Regions from separate parts of the Variovorax sp. P5_A3 genome, predicted to be linked through region 2. Evidence: predicted binding sites of a transcription regulator. Region 2 holds the regulator's gene; the other holds the start of a gene.
What was found. Region 2 encodes LexA, which represses DNA repair genes until DNA is damaged. Its sites were predicted from a motif close to ACTGTATNNNNATACAGT; they were not measured.
Positions count from the first base shown of each region.

Region 1: the regulator LexA is predicted to act here: its motif matches at 1,939-1,956, upstream of recA (recombinase RecA).

Region 1 covers NZ_JBFUKW010000008.1:391-5,114, reverse strand. Annotated here, with positions in the region: gene AC1D3B_RS13600 (sensor histidine kinase N-terminal domain-containing protein) at 1-494, opposite strand, end outside; gene AC1D3B_RS13595 (response regulator) at 643-1,317, opposite strand; gene AC1D3B_RS13590 (MarR family winged helix-turn-helix transcriptional regulator) at 1,387-1,872, opposite strand; gene recA (recombinase RecA) at 2,019-3,086, shown strand; gene recX (recombination regulator RecX) at 3,159-3,608, shown strand; gene argC (N-acetyl-gamma-glutamyl-phosphate reductase) at 3,731-4,654, opposite strand.
Region 2 covers NZ_JBFUKW010000003.1:98,373-103,096, reverse strand. Annotated here, with positions in the region: gene adk (adenylate kinase) at 1-403, shown strand, start outside; gene AC1D3B_RS05845 (DUF6152 family protein) at 404-877, opposite strand; gene AC1D3B_RS05840 (hypothetical protein) at 897-1,313, opposite strand; gene AC1D3B_RS05835 (asparaginase) at 1,318-2,307, opposite strand; gene lexA (transcriptional repressor LexA) at 2,381-3,055, shown strand; gene AC1D3B_RS05825 (hypothetical protein) at 3,201-3,545, shown strand; gene AC1D3B_RS05820 (D-2-hydroxyacid dehydrogenase family protein) at 3,694-4,701, shown strand; gene AC1D3B_RS05815 (MFS transporter) at 4,698-4,724, shown strand, end outside.

The sequences.
Region 1 (4,724 bases), on a different contig from region 2:
GTGGCCAGCACCGACTGCTTCTCGCGGGTCTCGGCCACCTGCAACAGCGTCGGCGGCGCATCCGGCGTGGCGCCGGCCAGCCAGAGCGATGCCACGCGCACCGGCTTGCCATGGATCTGGCCGTTGCTCAGGTAGACCACGCCGGGTGTCGGCACATCGTCCGTGCCCGGGAACGGAATGTCGCGCTCGCCGCTGAGCAACGTACCTTGCTCGTCGAGCAACTGGTAGTACACGTGGTCGGTGTCGTCGCCGCCGAGAATCTCGCGTGCCGGCTGCGGCAGCACGAACTGGACGCGCCCGTTCTCGACGTCGACCAGTCTGGCGAGGATCTGGATGTTGGATTCCAGCGCGCGATCGAAAGGCGCGTTCGCGATGCCCTGTGCCACCAGCCAGGTGACGCCGATGCTGACCGGCACCAGCAGCAGCAAGGGCGTGAGCATCCAGTCGAGGATCTCGCCGAAGAGCGAACGCTGCGCGCGCTGAAAAAGTTTCACGCTCGCCCCCAGGCTTGCTCACTTCGTGTAGCCGCCCACCCCCTGCCGGGGGCAACACCGGCGGCCCGGCAAAGCCGGTTCCGCGGTGTTTCGCCAACGGGCCGGGCTGCGCCGGCCGAGGAGTTCAAGCGCGATGTGCCCTGGGGCATCAAGAGGGGATTTTTTCGAGGCAGTAGCCGAGGCCGCGGACGGTGGCGATGCGCACGGGGCCCTTCTCGATCTTCTTGCGCAGGCGGTGGATGTACACCTCGATCGCGTTGAGGCTGACCTCCTCGCCCCATTCGCACAGGCGCTCGACCAGCTGGTCCTTGCTCACCAGGCGGCCAGCACGCTGCAGCAGCACTTCGAGCAGGCCGAGTTCGCGCGCGGAGAGCTCGATCATCTTGCCGTCGATGGTGGCGACGCGGCCGGCCTGGTCGTAGACCAGCGGACCATGCTTGATCGCGTTGCTGGTGCCGCCCATGCCGCGGCGGGTGAGCGCACGCACCCGCGCCTCGAGTTCCTGCAGGGAGAAGGGCTTGGCCATGTAGTCGTCGGCGCCGTAGTCGAGACCCTTGACGCGCTCCTCGACGCTGTCGGCAGCCGTCAGCACCAGCACCGGCAACTGCGAGCCGCGTGCGCGCAGCCGCTTGAGGATTTCGAGGCCGTGCAGGTTGGGCAGGCCGAGGTCGAGGATCAACAGGTCGAACTCGCTGTTGGTCATCAGCGCGGCGTCGGCTTGCGAGCCGGTCGCGACGTGGTCGACCGCCGAGCCGGAGGTGCGCAAGCTGCGCAGGAGGGCATCCGCCAGCACCTGGTCATCTTCCGCAATCAGTATTCGCATGCCGTGCCTCCAGACATCGCGGCTTGCACTGCCGCCGGATCTTCCACCCACCGACTCTCCCAGCGAATTCTAGGCTGCGGCATAGGCTTCGAGACCGATGGTTACCACGGTGGCGATCTCGTCGCCGACGCTGGCGCGGAACTCCCTTTCCGCCTGGGCGACGGCGTTGCGGAAGGCCTCCAGCCACGCCAGGCCGTCGGCGGTGAACAGCACGCGGCGCGCGCGTGCGTCGAGCGGATCAGGCCCGCGCGTGACCAGACCCCAAGCCTCGCACTGGTCGACCAGCGTGCCCATCGCCTGCTTGGTCATGCCGGCGCGTTCGGCGAGTTCGGTCAGGCGCGAACCATCGCGGGAGAGGTGGCGCGTGATGTGGATGTGCGCGGCGCTCACCTGTGCGCGCGCCGCGAGGTTCGACAGCGCCAGCGGCACGTCGGCGTCATGGGCCATCAATGCGAGCACGCGCTCGTCGAAACGGCGCATCGCATGGCCGAGCAGGCGTCCCAGGTGGGTCTGGCGCCAGGCGTCGTGATCGATCGGAAAAATGGGATCTACCATGGGGCTTCGATAGTAAAGCAAACTGACCAAAAAACAGGCTTACTCGCTTTCATTGCCCTCTACACTACTGTTCAAGCATCCAGCCTGTAATTAAAAGCAGCGGGATGAATCCGACACAACCCATTGATATTCAAGGAGTTTTCCACATGGACGCAGTCGTCAAGGGCGCAAGCATCTCGGTCGCCAACAGCGAAAAGGCCAAGGCCCTCCAGGCCGCACTGGCCCAGATCGAAAAGCAGTTCGGCAAGGGCACGATCATGCGGCTCGGCGAAGGCGAAGCGCTGGAAGACATCCAGGTGGTCTCCACCGGCTCGCTGGGCCTCGACATCGCGCTCGGCGTCGGCGGCCTGCCGCGCGGCCGGGTGATCGAGATCTACGGTCCGGAATCGTCCGGCAAGACCACCCTCACGCTCCAGGTCATCGCCGAAATGCAGCGCCAGGCCGGCACCTGCGCCTTCGTCGATGCGGAACATGCGCTCGACGTGCAGTACGCGCAGAAGCTCGGCGTGAATCTCTCCGACCTGCTCATCAGCCAGCCCGACACCGGCGAGCAGGCGCTCGAGATCGTCGATTCGCTGGTGCGTTCCGGCGCGGTCGACCTGATCGTGGTCGACTCAGTCGCCGCGCTCACGCCCAAGGCCGAAATCGAAGGCGAGATGGGCGACTCGCTGCCCGGCCTGCAGGCCCGCCTCATGAGCCAGGCGCTGCGCAAGCTCACCGCCACCATCAAGAAGACCAACTGCATGGTCATCTTCATCAACCAGATCCGCATGAAGATCGGCGTGATGTTCGGTTCGCCCGAAACCACCACCGGCGGCAATGCGCTGAAGTTCTACGCCTCGGTGCGCCTGGACATCCGCCGCATCGGCACCATCAAGAAGGGCGACGAGGCGATCGGCAACGAGACCAAGGTCAAGGTGGTCAAGAACAAGGTCTCGCCACCTTTCAAGACGGCCGAGTTCGACATCCTGTTCGGCGAGGGCATCAGCCGCGAAGGCGAGATCATCGACATGGGCGTGGCCGCCAAGATCGTCGACAAGTCGGGCGCCTGGTACGCCTACAACGGCGAGAAGATCGGGCAGGGCCGCGACAACGCACGCGAGTTCCTGCGCGAGAACCGTGAGCTCTCGCGCGAGATCGAGAACAAGGTGCGCGAATCCCTGGGCATCCCGCTGCTCCTGGCCGAGGCGCCTGACGCGTCGGCTGAAAAGTAAGGGGCGATCCCGCCCGCGCCACCCGCCCTGAGCGGCGGGTGCGCTTCGATCCGAAGCGATTCAATCCAAGCCATGGCATTTGCCGCTCCATCTCTCAAGGGGCGCGCACTGCGACTGCTGAGCCAGCGGGAGCATTCGCGCGCCGAACTCGAACGCAAGCTCGCGAAGTACGAGGAACAGCCAGGCACGCTGGCGCTCGCGCTCGACGAACTGGCCGCCAAGGATTTCATCAACGAGGCGAGGGTGGTCCAGTCAGTCCTGCACCAACGGGCAGGGCGCCACGGTGCCGCACGCGTGCGCCAGGAACTGCTGCACAAGGGCATCGCCCCCGAGGCGGTCGCGGAAGCGGTCGCGAGCCTTCAAGGCAGCGAGCTGGAACGGGCGCGGGAAGTCTGGCGGCGCCGCTTCGGCGAACTACCGCAGGACGCGACACAACGCGCCAGGCAGGTGCGATTTCTCCTTGCGCGCGGATTCGCCAGTGCCGTGGTCGCGAAGGTGCTGCGCCACGACCCAGACGAGTAGACCTTAGGGCCGGGAGGCCAGGCCACTTCGTGAAACACCGCGGAACCGGCTTCGCCGGGCCGCTGGTGTTGCCCCCGGCAGGGGGTGGCGTCTACACGAAGTGAGTAAGCCTGGGGGCGAGCCTAAACCCCCAACATCAGCTTAAGGTTTTGCACCGCCGCGCCGCTCGCGCCCTTGCCCAGATTGTCGAGCCGGGCAATGACGACCGCATGGCGGTGGTCTTCGTTCGGGAACACGCGAATGTCGAGCTGGTTGGTGTCGTTGAGCGACAGGGCGTCGATCTTGCCGTCCTCGGTCGGCGGCAGCACCTTCACGAACTGTTCCGGCGTGTTGCTCTTGGCGTAGTGGGCCGCCAGCGCATCGTGCAGGTCGCTGGCCTTGGGACGGTCGGGCAGGTCATCCAGATGCAGGGGAAGCTGCACCAGCATGCCCTGCTTGAAGTTGCCCACCGAGGGGATGAAAACAGGCCGGCGCGTGAGCCCGGTGTACTTCATGATCTCGGGAATGTGCTTGTGCTTGAGCCCCAGCGCATAGGTCTCGAACAGGGGCGCAGCGCCGCTCTCGTAAGCCTCGATCATGCTGCGCCCGCCGCCGGAATAGCCGCTGACCGAGGGGAGGGCGATCGGGAAGTCGGGCGGCAGGAGTCCTGCGTCGATCAACGGGCGGACGATGGCGATGGCCCCGGTTGCGTAGCAGCCCGGATTGGCCACGCGCTCGGCCTTGGCCACGGCGTCCTTCTGCCCGGCCACGAGTTCGGGAAAGCCGAACGTCCACCCTGCAGCCGTGCGATGTGCGGTGGAGGCGTCGATGATCTTCGGGCGGCGGCCTTCGAGCTGGTCGATGAGCGCCACGGATTCGCGCGCCGCGTCGTCATGCAGGCACAGCACGACGAGGTCGACGCCGGCCATCAGGTCGCGCTTGGCCGAGACGTCTTTTCGAAGCTCGGGCGCGATGCTGACCAGTTCGATGTGCGGCATATTCTGCAGCCGCTCGCGGATCTGAAGGCCGGTGGTACCGGCTTCGCCGTCGATGAAGACCTTGACCATGATGGGAGCCTCGGAGGGTGCCTCTGGAGAAACTACGTATTGACCACAGTGGCGGGCCTGACGTTGGTAC
Region 2 (4,724 bases):
CTTCCCCCGCACCATTCCCCAGGCCGAAGCCATGCGCGCCGCAGGCGTCAAGCTGGACTACGTGCTCGAGATCGACGTGCCCTTCTCGGACATCATCGAACGCATGAGCGGCCGCCGCTCGCACCCGGCCTCGGGACGCATCTACCACGTGAAATTCAATCCGCCGAAAACGGATGGCAAGGACGACCTCACCGGCGAGGACCTGATCCAGCGCGAAGACGACAAGGAAGAGACCGTGCGCAAGCGCCTCGAGGTCTACAGGCAGCAAACCCGGCCGCTGGTCGACTACTACTCGGACTGGGCCAAGTCCGAACCCGCCGCCGCACCGAAGTACCGCGCCATCAGCGGTGTCGGGACGGTCGACGAGATCACCCAGCGCGCGCTCGCGGCACTGAACAGTTGATCAGGCCGGGCTGGAGCGCAGCCCGTAGGCCTTGCCGTCGACGAACAGGTATTCGACGCGCATCACGGCCTCCCCCTTTTCGTCCTTCGAGGCAAAGCCGACGGCCGAGATGCGGGCGCCAGGCTTGATCTCCTGGACTTTCCAGGCCTCCATTCGCGTGAGCGGCGCGAGCTCGAGTTCCCACTGACGGTCGTTGCGGCGGGGCACGGTCGTCTTCGCGAGCAGCCCCGGCCCATCGACCGGCGCGCTCTGCGCAGGCAACGCGCGTTTTGCCAGATCCGGCGGAACCTTGAGATCAGGCGGTACCTCGATCATCAGTTCGGCGTGAGGGTTCTGCCAGCGAGAAGTCACGACCCGGCCCTCCAGGTAGAGGGGGCGATCCTGGTCGAAGCCGCTCCAGCCATGGTGCGCCCAGGCGGGGCGAATCGCGACGGCAGTCGAAGCGGCGGTCCATAGGAAGCTGCGACGTTTCATGCAGGAAGCTCCTTTCCGATCAGTAGGCGATCCATCGGCCGCAGAAGATCACAGCCAGCCAGATCGCAGTGGACGACAACATCTGTATCCGCGCCATCAAGTCGAGTTTCAGCAACGAGCCGCGTGCATGGAACCAGACGGCATTGCAGCCGGCCACGAAGAGCAATCCCATCTTGAGCAGGAAGGCCCGGTTGGCAAGCAGTTCAAAAGGCTGAGTGGCGAACATCAAGGAACCGCTGACTGCCGCCAGGACGAAGCCGGACAAGGCGATGGTCAGCGACAGCCTCGCCAGCCCGCTCACCGGCAGGACGACGGCGCGTCCAAAGACGCGCATTTCGAGGGCGACCAGATTGCCGACGAGCAGTGCAATCCCGACGATGTGCACGACCTCCAGCGCAGGATAGGCCCAGGGAGTCGATTGCAACGCGCCGAACATGCGCTCAGGCGGGAGGTCCGCCGGACAGAAGCTCGAGGATCAGCGCGATGCGCGCCTTGACCGGTGTCAGTGCCCCCGCGTCACGCAACACTTCCTTTGACCTCGGGAGAATCCGCCCCTGCGAACATCGCGTCGCGCGGACGACCGATACCCCATCAGCCTGCGCGCGAAGTGCGGCCGCTTCGAGTGCGTGGTGCAACGTGCCGTTGCCGGTAGCAGCAAGCACGAGTCCCTGGAGCGGTTCCGCACCGCCCCGCTTCCGCTCTTCCAGCAATGCATCCACGATCGTGCCGCGAGCCTCGGCATGGCTCACGAGGATTTCGACGCGTGGCCAGGACGTGGCGCCTTCGATTCGATCGAAGGCAAGCTGTGCGGCGGTTGCCGGCACGGGCCAATCTCTCAGCACGCGCACGGCGCCTTCTTCGACGTACGCCACCGGCCCCGCATCACCCGAGTCGAATGCGTCGAGCCTGTAGGTGTGGACCTTCTGGACATCGAACGCGCTGTGAACGGTGCCTGCGCAAACGGCGATGACACCCCGCGCCCCGGGTGAGGCCGCCACGACAATGGCATCGCGCACATTCTGGGGCCCGTCCGGCGCCAGCGCGGTGGACGGGCGCATCGCGCAGGTCAACACCACCGGCTTCGACGGCCCCAGCACACACTGCAGGAAGAAGGCCGTCTCCTCCAGCGTGTCGGTCCCGTGGGTGATGACGATACCCGCCACGTCGGGTTCCGCGAGCCAATGGGCACAACGCAGCGCCAGCGTTCGCCAGATCGGGAAGGACATGTCCTTGCTGTCCACCTGCGCCACCTGCTCGGCCGACAACGAAACGCCGGGCGGCGCGTCGATGTCGCCCAGCAGTTCCGCCACGCCGACCTCGCCGGCGGTGTAGCCGATGTTGTCATTGGCGGCGGAAGCGCGACCCGCGATCGTGCCTCCCGTGCCCAGGACGATCACGCGACGCGCGTCATTTCGATTGCCTTCGGCCATGGCTTGCCAACTTCCGGAAACTGGTTAAAAATACAGGTACTGGATATTCACCCAGTGCCCATCAGGAGCCAACATGCAGTTCGCCGTGAAGCTTACCGCCCGTCAGCAGCAGATTCTGGACTTGATCCAGAGCGCCATTGCGCGCACCGGCGCCCCTCCCACGCGCGCCGAGATCGCCGCCGAGCTGGGCTTCAAGTCAGCCAACGCGGCCGAAGAGCATCTGCAGGCGCTGGCGCGCAAGGGCGTCATCGAGCTCGTGAGCGGTACCTCGCGCGGTATCCGGCTCAAGGGCGACGCGCTGCGCTCGCTCAACGAATCCCGCAACAACCAGTTCTCCCTGTCGCTGCCCGGCATGGCGCAGCTCGCACTGCCGCTCATCGGCCGTGTGGCCGCCGGTTCGCCCATCCTGGCGCAGGAACACGTCGACCAGACCTATTACGTCGAGAACACCCTCTTCCAGCGCCAACCCGACTACCTGCTCAAGGTGCGCGGCATGTCCATGCGCGACGCCGGCATCATGGACGGCGACCTGCTCGCCGTGCAGGCAACCAAGGAAGCCCGTAACGGGCAGATCGTCGTGGCCCGGCTCGGCGACGAGGTCACCGTCAAGCGACTCAAGCGCAACAAGCAGGTCATCGAGCTGCATGCGGAAAACCCGGACTACCCGACCATCATCGTCCAGCCCGGCGAGCCCTTCGAGATCGAAGGCCTGGCAGTCGGCCTGATCCGCAACACGATGCTGATGTAGGCGTCGAATGAATGCGCGCACGGCTTCGGCGGTGCGCTCACACCCGGCCGCGACAGGTGGCGGGCGTATGGCGAAGTGCCATCACCCTGTCGAGGCCGATCAAAGCAATCCTGCCTGTGTTCAATCTCTGACCTTTGGAGTTCACATGGGAATCGCCCTGCTCAGCATCGTTGATTTGTTGACCCCCCTGCAATCGCTGGCCAGCCGCTGGATGCCGGCGCGCAGTTCGCATCGCATCAATTCGTCGGGTCTGCGCTATGTCGGGGTCCGGCCCAGTTGCACGGCGCGCCAGACTGCCACGGTACAGGCCTGCTCGCCAGCGGCGGCGCGGCCGTTGCGGGTGGTGCGCATGGTCGACGCACAGCAACCGGGCCGTCACCAGAGCCGCATGGTGATTTCGGGCCGCATGGCCGATGTCTGCGCTGAGCTCGATCGACTGGTTGCGCTCGAAGCAGCAGGCACGGCGCCCCGATCCGCCCACGTGCACTGAGGGCCGAACTGCGTCCACACTGACTGGCGCTTCATCGCCGGGCAGCGACGTTCAACCACCCTGCAAGTGCCCCCGGCGACCGGCGCATGCAATGGCAACATGATGCGTCCGCACAGCTTGCCGGTGGTGCGAGGCACAATGGCACGCCATGAACATTGTGATCCTCGACGACTATCAGGATGCGGTGCGCAAGCTGCAGTGCGCTGCCAAGCTCGATGCGTATGCCGCCAAGGTCTATACCAACACGGTCAAGGGCATCGGGCAGCTTTCGGTGCGCCTCAAGGATGCCGACGTGATCGTGCTGATCCGTGAGCGCACCCACATCTCCCGGCAGCTCATCGAGAAGTTGCCCAAGCTCAGGCTCATTTCGCAGACCGGGCGGGTCGGCGGCCACATCGACGTGAACGCCTGTTCGGAACAAGGTATCGCGGTGGCGGAAGGCACGGGGTCGCCATTGGCGCCGGCCGAGCTGACCTGGGCGCTGATCATGGCCGCGATGCGTCGCCTGCCGCAGTACATCAGCAACCTGAAGCATGGCGCGTGGCAGCAGTCGGGCCTCAAGTCCGCATCGATGCCACCGAACTTCGGACTCGGCTCGGTGCTCAAGGGCAAGACGCTCTGCATCTGGGGTTACGGGCGCATCGGCCAGCTGGTCGCGCGCTACGGCCAGGCCTTCGGGATGCAAGTGGTGATCTGGGGTCGCGAGCAGAGCTGCGCCAAGGCCAGGTCCGACGGATTCCAGGTGGCACCGAACCAGGAAGCCTTCTTCGCCGCGGCCGACGTGTTGTCGGTGCACCTGCGGCTGACGGAGGAGACGCGCGGTCTGGTCACGCTCGAGGATCTTTCGCGGATGAAGCCCACTGCGCTGTTCGTGAATACCTCGCGCGCCGAGCTGGTGGAGCAGGACGCCCTTCTCGCCGCGCTCAATCGCGGTCGGCCCGGGCTGGCGGCGATCGATGTCTTCGAGAGCGAACCGCCATTGCAGGGCCATGCGCTCCTCCGTCTCGAGAACTGCATCTGCACGCCGCACATCGGCTACGTGGAGCAGGACAGCTACGAGATGTACTTCGGGCAGGCTTTCGACAACGTCGTCAGTTTCATCAAGGGCAATCCGACGAACATCGTCAACCCCGGCGCTCTGCAGGTCCGCCGTTGAAGCGGCCTGCACTGCCGGCCTCG